DNA from 2 places in the Enterobacter sp. JBIWA008 genome. Region 1 is predicted to be linked to the other one. Evidence: predicted binding sites of a transcription regulator. Region 1 holds the regulator's gene; the other holds the start of a gene.
The links. The regulator PurR, encoded in region 1, represses purine synthesis genes. The targets are predictions, from matches to a motif close to CANGCAAACGTTTGCNTG.

Region 1 (7,574 bases):
ACTGAAAATTAACATGATTTCCGGCGCGATCAGGCATGTGATGTTTCAACCTGAGTGCGGTTGTCCTGCTCACGCTGCGCGGCTGCCTGCATGCGATAGCCCATCACCGCCAGCGCAACGGTTACCAGCATCACGCTGGTGGTGGTCAGGAGCGGCGTGGCAATGAGCGCGGAGACCACCAGACTTGCCAGGAAACACAGCCCCAGCTGCAGGGTGTTCTGCAGCGCGGCGGCGCGGCCTGTCGCCTGCGGGAACGGACGCAGCGCCTGGGCTACGACAATCGGGTAAATCGCCCCGTTCGCGACGGCCATCACGCAGAATGGGATCAAAATTTCAGCCAGACCGGCACCCGGAATAAAGCCAACGGCCCAGGTCCCGATGACGCTCAGCGCATACAGCACCAGCAGCCACGGCAGCATCTGCTGACCTTCCCATTTTTGCAGCGCCGCGCGACAGCCGTACCCGCCCACCAGAAACGCGATAGTCTGCGGAACATAGCTCAGGCCGATGGCTGCAGGGCTGTAGCCCATATCGTGCAGAATGAACGGCGAACCGGTGAGCCACGCGAAGAAGCTTGCCGAGCAGGCGGCATAGATCAGGACATTACCGCGATACGCTTTGGTGCTGAGCAGGGAAGTGAAGGTAATCGGCGTCGCGTCAGCGTGCGCTTCTTTTTTATGCGCGGGCCTGAGGGCGAACGCCGGCAGCATCAGTACCAGGGTAATGGCAAACAGCGTGGCGAAGATGGCCTGCCAGTCGAAATGCGCGAGGATCCAGCTGCCCAGCAGTGGGGCAAGGGCAGGTGAAAGACCCACCAGCGGCATAATGGTGGCGAAAATACGGTTTGTGCGGTTAGCCGGGTAATAGTCGGTGACCAGCGCCTGCCAGGTCACGGCCGCGGCACAGACGCCCACGGCCTGAATAAACCGCAGCACCAGCAGCCAGGTGGCATCGCGTACCCATAGCATCCCCAGGCAGCCCACGGCAAAAATGGCCAGACCCAGCAACAGTACCGGTTTACGACCAAAGCGATCCGAGAGCGGTCCCCAGAGCAGCTGTGCGAAAGCAAAACCGGCGAGGAACAAACTCAGGCTGGCGCTGATGGCGGCAGCAGGCGTTTGTAAATCTTCCTGCATGGCGGCAAACGCCGGCAGGTACATATCGGTGGCCAAAAAGCCCAGCACGCTTAAGCCGCCGAGCCAGACTAAAAAACCGATCCTGGGTTGCATTATTTTATTCTCCTGAGGAGGCAGGTATACATTGGCGCTGAGTGTAGGGAGTGCAAAGCCGCTTGTGAAACGCTAATATTTGGCTGGTGCATTCAAAAATTTTGCAGGCAGAAAATGTGGTCAGATTATTCTCTTGAAGTGGTCGATGCTGTTGCGCGTAACGGCAGCTTCAGCGGTGCGGCGCAGGAGCTGCACCGCGTCCCTTCGGCAATCAGCTACACGGTGCGCCAGCTGGAGGAGTGGCTGGCGGTTCCGCTGTTTGAACGACGGCATCGTGATGTGGAATTAACGCCCGCAGGCGCGTGGTTTTTAAAGGAAGGGCGTTCTGTTATCAAAAAAATGCAGATCACCCGCGAACAGTGTCAGCAGATCGCTAACGGCTGGCGGGGACATCTTTCCATCGCGGTGGATAATATCGTTAAGCCGGAACGCACCCGGCAGATGATCGTCGATTTCTACCGTCATTTCTCTGACGTCGAGCTGCGGGTCTCGCAGGAGGTGTTTAACGGCGTCTGGGATGCGCTGGCGGACGGCAGGGCAGAGATGGCGATTGGGGCTACGCAGGCGATCCCGGTCGGGGGACGTTACGCCTTTCGTGATATGGGGATGCTGAGCTGGAAATGCGTGGTGGCAAGCGATCATCCGCTGGCGGCGATGGAAGGGCCGCTGAGCGATGATACGCTGCGCAACTGGCCGTCGCTGGTGCTGGAGGATACGTCTCGTTCATTGCCCAAGCGTATCACCTGGCTTCTGGACAACCAGCGGAGGGTGGTTGCCCCTGACTGGGAATCGTCGGCGACGTGCCTCAGCGCCGGACTTTGCGTCGCGATGGTGCCCGTTCATTTCGCGCGTCCGCGCATCGATACCGGAGAGTGGGTTGAGCTGACGCTGGAGAATCCGTTCCCGGACGCGGCCTGCTGCCTGACCTGGCAACAAAATGATGTCTCGCCCGCGATGGCCTGGCTGCTTGATTATCTGGGGGACAGCGAAACGCTGAACCGGGAATGGTTACGGGAGCCAGCATAGCTGGCCCCGTAAAGGGATTAACGACGGTAGTCGCGGAACGGACCATCCGCAACGGAACGGCGTTCAATCAGGCGCGGGTGAACTTCAATGGACTGCGACTCTTCGCGTTTGTTGACGATTCTGTCCAACAGCATATTGAAGGCCGTTTCCCCCAGCGAATCTTTCGGCTGGTGAATGGTCGTCAACGCTGGCGTGAAGAAACGCGCGTTACGCACGTTGTCATACCCGATCACGGAAATATCCTGCGGTACGCGCAGGCCCAGCTCGTCGGCGGCGCAGAGCGCGCCCATGGCCATGATGTCGCCTCCGCAGAACACGGCGGTCGGACGGTGTGGCTGGGAGACGATCTGCTGCATCGCGCGGTAGCCCGACTCCGGCTCAAAGTCGCCCTGCACAATCCAGTTTTCCGGCACGTTGATCAGCGCTTCTTCCATCGCTTTCATAAAACCGGCCAGACGGCCCGCGCCGGTGTTGCGCTCCAGCGGACCGGGGATCACGCCAATCTCGCGGTGACCGCGTTCGATCAGATAACGTCCGGCCATATAGCCGCCTTCAAAGGCGTTATCGATAACGGAATCGGTGAAGTCTGCGCGCGCTTCGCCCCAGTCCATCACCACCATCGGAATATGGCGATACTCTTCAAGCATCGACAGCACGGATTCCGGGTACTCGGAACACATCACCAGCAGGCCATCAACGCGCTTTTGCGCCATCATCGACAGGTAGGCACGCTGTTTTTCAATGCTGTTCCACGCGTTGCCCAGAATCAGGGTATAGCCTTTCTGGAAGCAGTTTTTTTCAACTGCTTCAATAATCTCGGCAAAATAGGCCGCTTCACTGCTGGTTGCCAGCAATCCAATGGACTTGGTGTGATTAACCTTGAGGCTACGTGCAACCGCACTTGGCGAATAGTGCAGCTCTTTAATCGCTGCCCAGACGGCGTTGCGCGTCTCTTCCGCCACAAAGCGGGTTTTGTTAATTACATGTGATACGGTTGTAGTGGAAACGTTTGCGCGTTTTGCTACGTCTTTAATTGTTGCCATTAAATGTCACTCCAGACCATATCCTAAACTCCTGAAAAACTTGAAGGTAAACGTTTGCCTTCTCTCACCCTTATCTCGCAATGTTGAATTGCGGCACGCCGGGAAAACGACACGGGACGTCAGGAGGGGGTCAATGGCCGGTACGCTAATAAATTTAGCGTGGAATTTTGTCCTATCTTGATGAAAAGGGGAAGAGGTAAAGTGGTTATCAGTATAAATCCAGGAAGATTTTTGACGTAATCTGTGCAAAAATGAGCAAGCTCACTTTTCGTGGGGGGATTAAAAGGAGAAAAATTGATGAGTTCCGATCTTAAGTTTTCGCTGTTCACCACCGTTGTTGTGCTGGCTCTGATTGTCGCGGCCGGTCTGACGGCTGCGCTGCATTGATTTACGCGGAGGGAGAGCCTTCTCCCTCCCGACTCCCCGGATTGTTACTTCTCTGGCAAAAATCTTTTGCCATTTTGTTAACTTCTCATTTTTTGTGATTGATGTCATGCTTTCCGCTTCTTTGTTCTGTGTCACCACATGACACGGCATCCGGAGTTGACGCATGAAAATCAATTTTCCCCTGCTGGCCCTGGCGATTGGCGCTTTTGGGATTGGCACCACTGAATTCTCCCCGATGGGGTTACTGCCCGTTATTGCCCGGGGCGTAGATGTCTCGATCCCTGCGGCAGGGATGTTAATCAGCGCCTACGCCATCGGCGTGATGATCGGGGCACCGCTGATGACCCTTCTGCTTTCGCACCGCGCGCGCCGCAATGCGCTGATTTTCCTGATGGCGATTTTCACCCTGGGCAACGTGCTTTCGGCCATTTCGCCGGACTACACCACATTAATGCTGTCGCGCGTTCTGACCAGCCTTAACCACGGCGCGTTCTTTGGGCTGGGGTCGGTTGTTGCTGCAAGCGTGGTGCCAAAACATAAGCAGGCGAGCGCCGTGGCAACCATGTTCATGGGGCTGACGATTGCTAATATCGGCGGGGTGCCTGCGGCAACCTGGCTGGGAGAATCGATCGGATGGCGTATGTCTTTCCTGGCGACTGCCGGGCTGGGCGTGATTGCAATGGTGGCGCTGTTCTTCTCCCTGCCGAAAGGCAGCTCCGGAGAACGTCCGGAAGTGCGTAAAGAGCTGGCGGTGCTGATGCGCCCGCAGGTGCTCTCTGCGCTGCTCACGACCGTGCTGGGGGCAGGGGCGATGTTTACCCTCTACACCTATATTTCACCGGTGCTGCACGATATCACCCACGCAACGCCTCTCTTCGTTACCGCGATGCTGGTGCTGATTGGCGTGGGCTTCTCGATCGGCAACTATCTCGGCGGGAAATTTGCCGACCGTTCCGTGAGCGGGACGCTGAAGGGCTTCTTAACCCTGCTGATTGTCATCATGGTTGCAATTCCGTGGCTGGCGCGTAATGAGTTCGGGGCCGCGATTGCGATGGTCGTCTGGGGAGCCGCCACCTTTGCCGTGGTGCCGCCGCTACAGATGCGCGTAATGCGCGTCGCGCATGAAGCGCCGGGACTTTCATCTTCCGTGAATATCGGTGCGTTTAACCTGGGCAATGCGCTGGGCGCGGCGGCCGGTGGGGCCGTGATTTCGGGGGGACTGGGATACAGCTTTGTGCCGGTGATGGGGGCGATTATTGCCGCGCTCGGCCTGCTGCTGGTGATGATGTCGGGTCGTAAACAGCCTGAAGCAGCCTGCGCTGCGGAATAAACCAAAAACGCAGAAGGGCGAACCCTTCTGCGTGACTTTTACGCGGCGAAGTTCTTCGCGATAAAGTCCCAGTTAACCAGTGCCCAGAAGTGTTCCAGGTAGTTCGGACGCGCGTTGCGGTAATCAATGTAGTAAGCGTGTTCCCATACGTCCACGGTCATCAGCGGCTTAGCGCTGGTGGTCAGCGGGGTGCCCGCGTTTGAGGTGGACACGATAGCCAGTTTGCCATCCGCCTCTTTAACCAGCCACGTCCAGCCAGAACCGAAGTTTTTGATGGCTGCATCGGTAAATTTCGCTTTGAAATCCGCGAAGCTGCCAAATGCGGCATTAATAGCGGTAGCCAGTTCACCGGTAGGTTCACCGCCGGCATTCGGCGCCAGGCAGTGCCAGTAGAAGGTGTGGTTCCACACCTGAGCCGCGTTGTTAAAGACACCACCCTCTGAGCTGCGGACGATCTCTTCCAGCGTTTTGCCTTCAAAATCGGTGCCTTTGATCAGATTGTTCAGGTTGGTGACGTACGTCTGGTGATGCTTGCCGTAATGATATTCCAGGGTTTCCGCAGAAATGTGCGGTGCCAGGGCGTCTTTTGCATACGGTAGTGCAGGTAATTCGAACGACATTGCTTCTCTCCTTATTGTATTTTGCGTTGTCAATAACCACACAGACAACATGGACAGAATAGCAAATTGAAAGAGTATGCAAAAGAGGAACTTACCCCGCCACGGATGTGGCAGGGTAAGGTTAGCGAATGGTTTTCGGCGTCATCACGCGGCGCGCGCCGACGTAGTGGCGTACCCAGTAGTCTTCACTGAGAGAGGTGATCTGAATATCCTGGCCGCTACGTGGAGACTGGATGAATTTGCCGTTGCCTATATAGACGCCGACGTGGTCAGCCGTGCCGCGACCCTGAGTGCGGAAGAATACCAGATCGCCGTTTTCCAGTTCACCGCGGTCAACCGGTGAAGCATCCCGCAGGTGGTACATCTCATTGGCGGTACGAGGAATGCGGAATTTGACCAGATCTTTATAGGCGTAATAGACGAGGCCGCTGCAGTCAAACCCGGTACGCGGCGAGCTGCCACCCCAGTGATAAGGTTTGCCAATCTGCCCCATCAGTTTGTTCATCGCGGTCTTTTGCGCTTTCTGTACGCGCACTTTATGCACTTCCGCTATTTTCGTGACCTTCGTGCATTTCGCCTTGTGGCCTTTACGCGTGATGCATTTTTCGGTAACGAGGTTAGCGGCGGTTTGCGAAGCTTTACTTTTAGCGGAGTGGGCAGTGCGGGAAGGTTTTGTTTTCGTCTTGCTGGAAGCGGTCTGTTTCGTCTGAGCCGGTGTTTTTTTCTTGTCGTTCTTAGCGGTGGTTTTTTTCTTACGTTCTGTGGCTTTCACCAGATGGTTTTTTTGTACAGCAGAATGCCGCGCCTGCTGAGAGGCGTTTGCCACTGGCGTGAAAGTGAGTGAAGTAAACAGTAAAGCACAGAGCGTGATCGAGATTTTATTTATCCGCGCCACTGGGCAGTCCCCTGATAAATGCAGGTCATCAATAATACCCGCGTGTGATTTACAAAGCCCGTCGATTCTAATCTATAAAAACCCGGAAAGTTAATAGCATTTTTCAATCTTCAATCGTGTTTCGTTAGCAAGTGCAAAAAAATTCATCGTTCTGTCACACATTTGCCCACTCCCTAAGTAAAACCCTGACCGCCGCAGGGGTAAACACCATTTGCAATGCAACTTTTCGTGACTCGGGGTAGAATGTATAAACGTGACAAAAATGTTATTTTCCGATGCCAGTCTGACCCGCTACAATGTCAGACGAATGCCGTAACAGAAGTTAAAGGAAGCAAGACATGAGCACCACTATTGAAAAAATCCAGCGCCAGATCGCTGAAAACCCGATTCTGCTGTATATGAAAGGTTCTCCGAAGCTGCCAAGCTGCGGCTTCTCCGCACAAGCGGTTCAGGCGCTGTCTGCCTGTGGTGAGCGTTTTGCCTACGTTGATATCCTGCAGAACCCGGACATCCGCGCTGAGCTGCCTAAGTACGCTAACTGGCCGACTTTCCCGCAGCTGTGGGTTGACGGTGAGCTGGTTGGCGGCTGCGATATCCTGATTGAAATGTATCAGCGCGGCGAACTGCAGCAGCTGATCAAAGAGACGGCGGCGAAGTACAAAACTGAAGAGCCGGACGCAGAGTAATTTTCTGCGCGAATAAAAAGCGACCTGATAAGGTCGCTTTTTTTTATTCTTCGCTGTTGCCAATCGGCAGCGGCCAGCCGCCCAGACGCTTCCAGCGGTTGACGATCTCACAGAACAGCTCTGCGGTACGCTCAGTGTCATACAGCGCGGAGTGCGCCTGTGTACCGTCGAACGGAATGCCAGCCGTAATACAGGCCTTTGATAACACCGTTTGTCCCAGCGCCAGGCCGCTCAGCGCGGCGGTATCAAAGGTGACAAAAGGGTGGAAGGGGTTGCGTTTGAGCGCGGCGCGCTCCGCTGCAGCCATGGTAAAGCTGTGATCGAAGGTGGCGTTATGGGCCACCATGATGGCACGGCT
Region 2 (7,574 bases), 1.9 Mb from region 1:
CTAACGTGCCGGCATTTGTTTCTGGTAAAGCACTGAAAGACGCAGTTAAGTAAGACGCGTGGCAGTGAACAGTTTTAACGAAGGGGCGGCAACGCCCCTTTTGTCATTCTGGCGTGGAACGCTCGCGCTGGCAGGCATGCTGCTGCTGTCAGCCTGCAGCCATGACACCTCCCTGCCGCCGTTTACCGCCAGCGGCTATGCGGACAACCAGGGCGCGGTCAGGATCTGGCGCAAAGATTCCGGCGGCGAAGTGCATCTGCTTTCGGCCTTCAGTCCGTGGCATAACGGCAATACGTCGACTGCAGAATATCGCTGGCAGGGAGATGACCTGTCGCTGATTGAACTGAACGTCTACAGCAAGACCCCCGAACACGTGAAAGTGCGTTTTGACGACCATGGCGAGCTGAGCTTTATGCAGCGCGAAGTCAGCGGTCAAAAACAACAGCTTTCCAGCGATCAAATCGCCCTCTACCGCTATCGTGCCGAACAAATACGCCAGACCAGCGACGCGCTTCGTCTGGGCCGCGTTGTGCTGCGCCAGGGGCGCTGGCATGCCGATGGAACGGTGACAACCTGCGAAGGGCAAACGGTCAAGCCTGAGCTCGAATCCTGGGCAACCGAACATATTCAACGCCGTCAGCGTCATTCATCAATGGAAGTGAGTGTGGCGTGGCTGGAAGCGCCGGAGGGCTCTCAGCTGCTGCTGGTGGCGAACGAAGACTTCTGCACCTGGCAGCCGACCGAAAAGAGTTTTTGATTTAAGTCCCCTCTCCCTTGAGGGAGAGGGTTGAGGGGGAAATTACTCGCCCTGCTCACGCGCAATTGCGCGATAACCGATATCCTGACGGCTAAAGCTGCCGTTCCAGTGAATATCCGCCATCAGCGCATAGGCGCGCTTCTGCGCTTCTGCCACGGTATGACCCAGCGCGGTGGCACACAGCACGCGTCCGCCGTTGGTGAGGACGCGATCGTCTTCAGCCAGCTTCGTACCAGCATGGAATACCTTCGCCCCGTCAATCTCTTCCAGCGGCAGACCGTGGATCTCATCCCCGGTGTTGTAGTTGCCCGGGTAACCACCCGCAGCAATCACCACGCCGAGAGACGCACGCTCGTCCCATTCTGAGGTTTTCTCGTCGAGCTTGCCTTCGCAGGCTGCCAGACACAGATCCACCAGATCGGATTTCATGCGCAGCATGATGGGCTGCGTTTCCGGATCGCCAAAGCGGCAGTTGAACTCGATAACCTTAGGGTTACCCTGCTTGTCGATCATCAGACCCGCATAGAGGAAACCGGTGTAGGTATTGCCTTCCGCCGCCATCCCCTTCACGGTAGGCCAGATGACGCGATCCATGGTGCGCTGGTGTACTTCGTCAGTCACTACCGGAGCAGGGGAGTAAGCGCCCATTCCGCCAGTATTTGGGCCGGTATCACCATTACCCACGCGCTTGTGGTCCTGGCTGGTGGCCATCGGCAGAACATGCTCGCCGTCGACCATCACGATAAAGCTGGCCTCTTCACCGTCGAGGAACTCTTCGATCACGATGCGGTGGCCCGCATCGCCAAAGGCGTTGCCCGCCAGCATATCCTGAACTGCGGCTTCGGCTTCTGCGAGGGTCATCGCGACGATAACGCCTTTACCGGCTGCCAGACCGTCGGCCTTGATAACAATCGGCGCGCCTTTTTCACGTAACCAGGCCAGGGCTGGCTCCACTTCGGTGAAGTTCTGATATTCCGCCGTCGGGATGTTATGACGCGCGAGGAAATCTTTGGTGAAGGCTTTAGAGCCTTCCAGCTGCGCGGCACCTTGCGTTGGCCCGAAGATTGTCAGGCCCGCCGCGCGGAATGCATCAACGACGCCAATTACCAGCGGCGCTTCCGGTCCTACGATGGTCAGGTCGATTTTCTCGCTCTGGGCAAAGCTCAGCAGCGCCGGGATATCGGTTACGCCAATGGCGACGTTCTGTAGCGTCGGCTCCAGGGCGGTACCGGCGTTGCCCGGTGCCACGAAGACCGTTTTTACCAGCGGAGACTGAGCCGCTTTCCACGCCAGAGCGTGCTCGCGTCCGCCGTTACCAATTACCAATACTTTCATTTTCAGCTCCGGGAATTAATGGCGGAAGTGGCGCATGTCGGTGAAGATCATCGCGATGCCGTGTTCGTCGGCGGCGGCAATCACTTCGTCATCGCGGATTGAGCCGCCAGGCTGGATCACGCAGGTGATGCCTACAGCGGCTGCCGCGTCGATACCGTCACGGAACGGGAAGAAGGCGTCAGAAGCCATGGCGGAGCCTTTTACTTCAAGTCCTTCGTCGCCTGCTTTAATACCCGCGATTTTCGCGGAGTAGACGCGGCTCATTTGGCCAGCACCTATTCCGATGGTCATGTTCTCTTTCGCGTAGACGATAGCGTTGGATTTGACGAACTTCGCGACCTTCCAGCAGAACAGCGCGTCACGCAGTTCCTGTTCGCTCGGCTGACGTTTGGTCACCACGCGCAGGTCTGCTTCTGCCACCATTCCCAGATCGCGGTCCTGGACCAGCAGACCGCCGTTCACGCGCTTGAAGTCCAGGCCCGGCACGCGTTCTGCCCACTGGCCACAAACCAGTACACGTACGTTCTGTTTTGCAGCGGTGATTTTCAGTGCCTCTTCGGATGCGGATGGTGCGATGATCACTTCAACAAACTGGCGGGAGATGATGGCCTGAGCTGTTTCAGCATCCAGCTCGCGGTTGAAGGCGATAATGCCGCCGAACGCAGAGGTCGGGTCGGTTTTGTAGGCGCGATCGTAGGCATCCAGAATAGAGGTGCTCACCGCAACGCCGCATGGGTTAGCATGCTTGACGATAACGCAGGCCGGCTCGCTGAACTCTTTCACGCACTCCAGCGCGGCGTCGGTGTCGGCAATGTTGTTATAGGAGAGCGCTTTGCCCTGAACCTGCTGGGCAGTCGCAACAGAGGCTTCTTTTACCTCTTCTTCTATATAGAAGGCTGCCTGCTGGTGGCTGTTCTCGCCGTAACGCATATCCTGCTTCTTAATGAAGTTCAGGTTCAGGGTACGCGGGAAGCGGCCAGAAGGATCTTTGCTTTCACCGTGGTAGGCCGGCACCAGGCTACCGAAGTAGTTGGCGATCATGCTGTCGTACGCGGCGGTGTGTTCGAAGGCTTTGATGGCGAGGTCGAAACGCGTTTCAAGCGTCAGTGACCCTTCGTTGGCATCCATCTCATTAATAATGGTTTCGTAATCGCTGCTCTTTACGACGATGGCTACATCTTTATGGTTCTTGGCCGCGGAGCGCACCATGGTTGGGCCGCCGATATCAATATTCTCTACGGCATCTTCCAGAGAACAGCCTTCGCGGGCAACGGTCTGGGCAAACGGGTAGAGGTTAACAACCACCATGTCGATTGGCGCGATGTCATGTTGTTCCATAATGGTGTCGTCCTGACCGCGACGGCCAAGAATACCGCCGTGCACTTTCGGGTGCAGGGTTTTGACGCGTCCATCCATCATTTCCGGGAAACCGGTGTAATCGGACACTTCGGTTACCGGCAGACCTTTATCTGCTAACAGGCGAGCGGTACCGCCTGTAGAAAGCAGCTCCACACCGCGTGCGGAAAGTGCCTGAGCGAATTCGACGATACCGGCTTTATCAGAAACACTGAGCAGAGCGCGGCGGACTGGACGACGTTGTTGCATGGTAAATCCCCTGGATTTCACGATTACAGAGAGCGTTAGATGAATTTTCCTGCGAAAAACTCATCTAACACACCTGACGGGGCATCCTTGTTAAGCGCGAGCATTTTAACGAAAACGTTTGCGCAACGCTCGCACATTTTTACTTTTTCGTATCATTGTGGATAAGTCTGTGTGTAAAAGGGTATAAGGCGGGGTTTTGCTGTGGAATGCAGCAGTCAGTCATTTTTCTGTCATTTAGCGGTTGCGGCCGGCTGAGAACTCCCTATAATGCGCCTCCATCGACACGGCGGATGTGAATCACTTCACACAACAAGCGGTTCGGTTGAAGAGAAAAAATCCTGAAATAACGGGTTGACTCTGAAAGAGGAAAGCGTAATATACGCCACCTCGCAACGGTGAGCGAAAGCCGCGTTGCAACTGCTCTTTAACAATTTATCAGACAATCTGTGTGGGCACTCAAAGTGACATGGATTCTTAACGTCGCAAGACGAAAAATGAATACCAAGTCTCTGAGTGAACATACGTAATTCATTACGAAGTTTAATTCACGAGCATCAAACTTAAATTGAAGAGTTTGATCATGGCTCAGATTGAACGCTGGCGGCAGGCCTAACACATGCAAGTCGAGCGGCAGCGGAAAGTAGCTTGCTACTTTGCCGGCGAGCGGCGGACGGGTGAGTAATGTCTGGGAAACTGCCTGATGGAGGGGGATAACTACTGGAAACGGTAGCTAATACCGCATAACGTCGCAAGACCAAAGAGGGGGACCTTCGGGCCTCTTGCCATCAGATGTGCCCAGATGGGATTAGCTAGTAGGTGGGGTAACGGCTCACCTAGGCGACGATCCCTAGCTGGTCTGAGAGGATGACCAGCCACACTGGAACTGAGACACGGTCCAGACTCCTACGGGAGGCAGCAGTGGGGAATATTGCACAATGGGCGCAAGCCTGATGCAGCCATGCCGCGTGTATGAAGAAGGCCTTCGGGTTGTAAAGTACTTTCAGCGGGGAGGAAGGTGTTGAGGTTAATAACCTCAGCAATTGACGTTACCCGCAGAAGAAGCACCGGCTAACTCCGTGCCAGCAGCCGCGGTAATACGGAGGGTGCAAGCGTTAATCGGAATTACTGGGCGTAAAGCGCACGCAGGCGGTCTGTCAAGTCGGATGTGAAATCCCCGGGCTCAACCTGGGAACTGCATTCGAAACTGGCAGGCTAGAGTCTTGTAGAGGGGGGTAGAATTCCAGGTGTAGCGGTGAAATGCGTAGAGATCTGGAGGAATACCGGTGGCGAAGGCGGCCCCCTGGACAAAGACTGACGCTCAGGTGCGAAAGCGTGGGGAGCAAACAGGATTAGATACCCTGGTAGTCCACGCCGTAAACGATGTCGACTTGGAGGTTGTGCCCTTGAGGCGTGGCTTCCGGAGCTAACGCGTTAAGTCGACCGCCTGGGGAGTACGGCCGCAAGGTTAAAACTCAAATGAATTGACGGGGGCCCGCACAAGCGGTGGAGCATGTGGTTTAATTCGATGCAACGCGAAGAACCTTACCTACTCTTGACATCCAGAGAACTTTCCAGAGATGGATTGGTGCCTTCGGGAACTCTGAGACAGGTGCTGCATGGCTGTCGTCAGCTCGTGTTGTGAAATGTTGGGTTAAGTCCCGCAACGAGCGCAACCCTTATCCTTTGTTGCCAGCGGTTAGGCCGGGAACTCAAAGGAGACTGCCAGTGATAAACTGGAGGAAGGTGGGGATGACGTCAAGTCATCATGGCCCTTACGAGTAGGGCTACACACGTGCTACAATGGCGCATACAAAGAGAAGCGACCTCGCGAGAGCAAGCGGACCTCATAAAGTGCGTCGTAGTCCGGATTGGAGTCTGCAACTCGACTCCATGAAGTCGGAATCGCTAGTAATCGTAGATCAGAATGCTACGGTGAATACGTTCCCGGGCCTTGTACACACCGCCCGTCACACCATGGGAGTGGGTTGCAAAAGAAGTAGGTAGCTTAACCTTCGGGAGGGCGCTTACCACTTTGTGATTCATGACTGGGGTGAAGTCGTAACAAGGTAACCGTAGGGGAACCTGCGGTTGGATCACCTCCTTACCTTAAAGAACCTGCCTTTGTAGTGCTCACACAGATTGTCTGATGAAAAGTAAATAGCAAGGCGTCTTGCGATTGAGACTTCAGTGTCCCCTTCGTCTAGAGGCCCAGGACACCGCCCTTTCACGGCGGTAACAGGGGTTCGAATCCCCTAGGGGACGCCACTTGCTGGTTCGTGAGTGAAAGTCACCTGCCTCATATCTCAAAACTGACTTGCGAGTCATGTTTGAGATATTTGCTCTTTAAAAATCTGGATCAAGCTGAAAATTGAAACGACACACATGTTATGTGTGTTCGAGTCTCTCAAATTTTCGCAAGTCGATGATGAATCGAAAGAAACATCTTCGGGTTGTGAGGTTAAGCGACTAAGCGTACACGGTGGATGCCCTGGCAGTCAGAGGCGATGAAGGACGTGCTAATCTGCGAAAAGCGCCGGCGAGGTGATATGAACCTTTGACCCGGCGATGTCCGAATGGGGAAACCCAGTGCAATTCGTTGCACTATCGTTAACTGAATACATAGGTTAACGAGGCGAACCGGGGGAACTGAAACATCTAAGTACCCCGAGGAAAAGAAATCAACCGAGATTCCCCCAGTAGCGGCGAGCGAACGGGGAGCAGCCCAGAGTCTGAATCAGCTTGTGTGTTAGTGGAAGCGTCTGGAAAGTCGCACGGTACAGGGTGACAGTCCCGTACACGAAAGCACACAGGTTGTGAACTCGAAGAGTAGGGCGGGACACGTGGTATCCTGTCTGAATATGGGGGGACCATCCTCCAAGGCTAAATACTCCTGACTGACCGATAGTGAACCAGTACCGTGAGGGAAAGGCGAAAAGAACCCCGGCGAGGGGAGTGAAAAAGAACCTGAAACCGTGTACGTACAAGCAGTGGGAGCACCTTTGTGGTGTGACTGCGTACCTTTTGTATAATGGGTCAGCGACTTATATTCTGTAGCAAGGTTAACCGTATAGGGGAGCCGAAGGGAAACCGAGTCTTAACTGGGCGTTAAGTTGCAGGGTATAGACCCGAAACCCGGTGATCTAGCCATGGGCAGGTTGAAGGTTGGGTAACACTAACTGGAGGACCGAACCGACTAATGTTGAAAAATTAGCGGATGACTTGTGGCTGGGGGTGAAAGGCCAATCAAACCGGGAGATAGCTGGTTCTCCCCGAAAGCTATTTAGGTAGCGCCTCGTGAACTCATCTTCGGGGGTAGAGCACTGTTTCGGCTAGGGGGCCATCCCGGCTTACCAACCCGATGCAAACTACGAATACCGAAGAATGTTATCACGGGAGACACACGGCGGGTGCTAACGTCCGTCGTGAAGAGGGAAACAACCCAGACCGCCAGCTAAGGTCCCAAAGTCATGGTTAAGTGGGAAACGATGTGGGAAGGCACAGACAGCCAGGATGTTGGCTTAGAAGCAGCCATCATTTAAAGAAAGCGTAATAGCTCACTGGTCGAGTCGGCCTGCGCGGAAGATGTAACGGGGCTAAACCATGCACCGAAGCTGCGGCAGCGACGCTTATGCGTTGTTGGGTAGGGGAGCGTTCTGTAAGCCGTTGAAGGTGTGCTGTGAGGCATGCTGGAGGTATCAGAAGTGCGAATGCTGACATAAGTAACGATAAAGCGGGTGAAAAGCCCGCTCGCCGGAAGACCAAGGGTTCCTGTCCAACGTTAATCGGGGCAGGGTGAGTCGACCCCTAAGGCGAGGCCGAAAGGCGTAGTCGATGGGAAACAGGTTAATATTCCTGTACTTGGTGTTACTGCGAAGGG

Region 2: a site for PurR is predicted at 3,805-3,822, ahead of purH (bifunctional phosphoribosylaminoimidazolecarboxamide formyltransferase/IMP cyclohydrolase). Genes of this name have one in related genera too.

The regions. Positions count from the first base shown of each region.
Region 1 is NZ_CP074149.1:2,149,624-2,157,197, forward strand. It holds gene punC (purine nucleoside transporter PunC) at 30-1,229, opposite strand; gene punR (DNA-binding transcriptional activator PunR) at 1,344-2,255, shown strand; gene purR (HTH-type transcriptional repressor PurR) at 2,273-3,298, opposite strand; gene KGP24_RS10520 (YnhF family membrane protein) at 3,596-3,685, shown strand; gene KGP24_RS10525 (MFS transporter) at 3,849-5,015, shown strand; gene sodB (superoxide dismutase [Fe]) at 5,054-5,635, opposite strand; gene KGP24_RS10535 (C40 family peptidase) at 5,757-6,530, opposite strand; gene grxD (monothiol glutaredoxin 4) at 6,869-7,216, shown strand; gene rnt (ribonuclease T) at 7,260-7,574, opposite strand, start outside.
Region 2 is NZ_CP074149.1:284,278-291,851, forward strand. It holds gene hupA (nucleoid-associated protein HU-alpha) at 1-53, shown strand, start outside; gene KGP24_RS01375 (DUF1481 domain-containing protein) at 65-757, shown strand; gene purD (phosphoribosylamine--glycine ligase) at 800-2,092, opposite strand; gene purH (bifunctional phosphoribosylaminoimidazolecarboxamide formyltransferase/IMP cyclohydrolase) at 2,108-3,697, opposite strand; rRNA gene KGP24_RS01390 (16S ribosomal RNA) at 4,260-5,801, shown strand; tRNA gene KGP24_RS01395 (tRNA-Glu) at 5,887-5,962, shown strand; rRNA gene KGP24_RS01400 (23S ribosomal RNA) at 6,154-7,574, shown strand, end outside.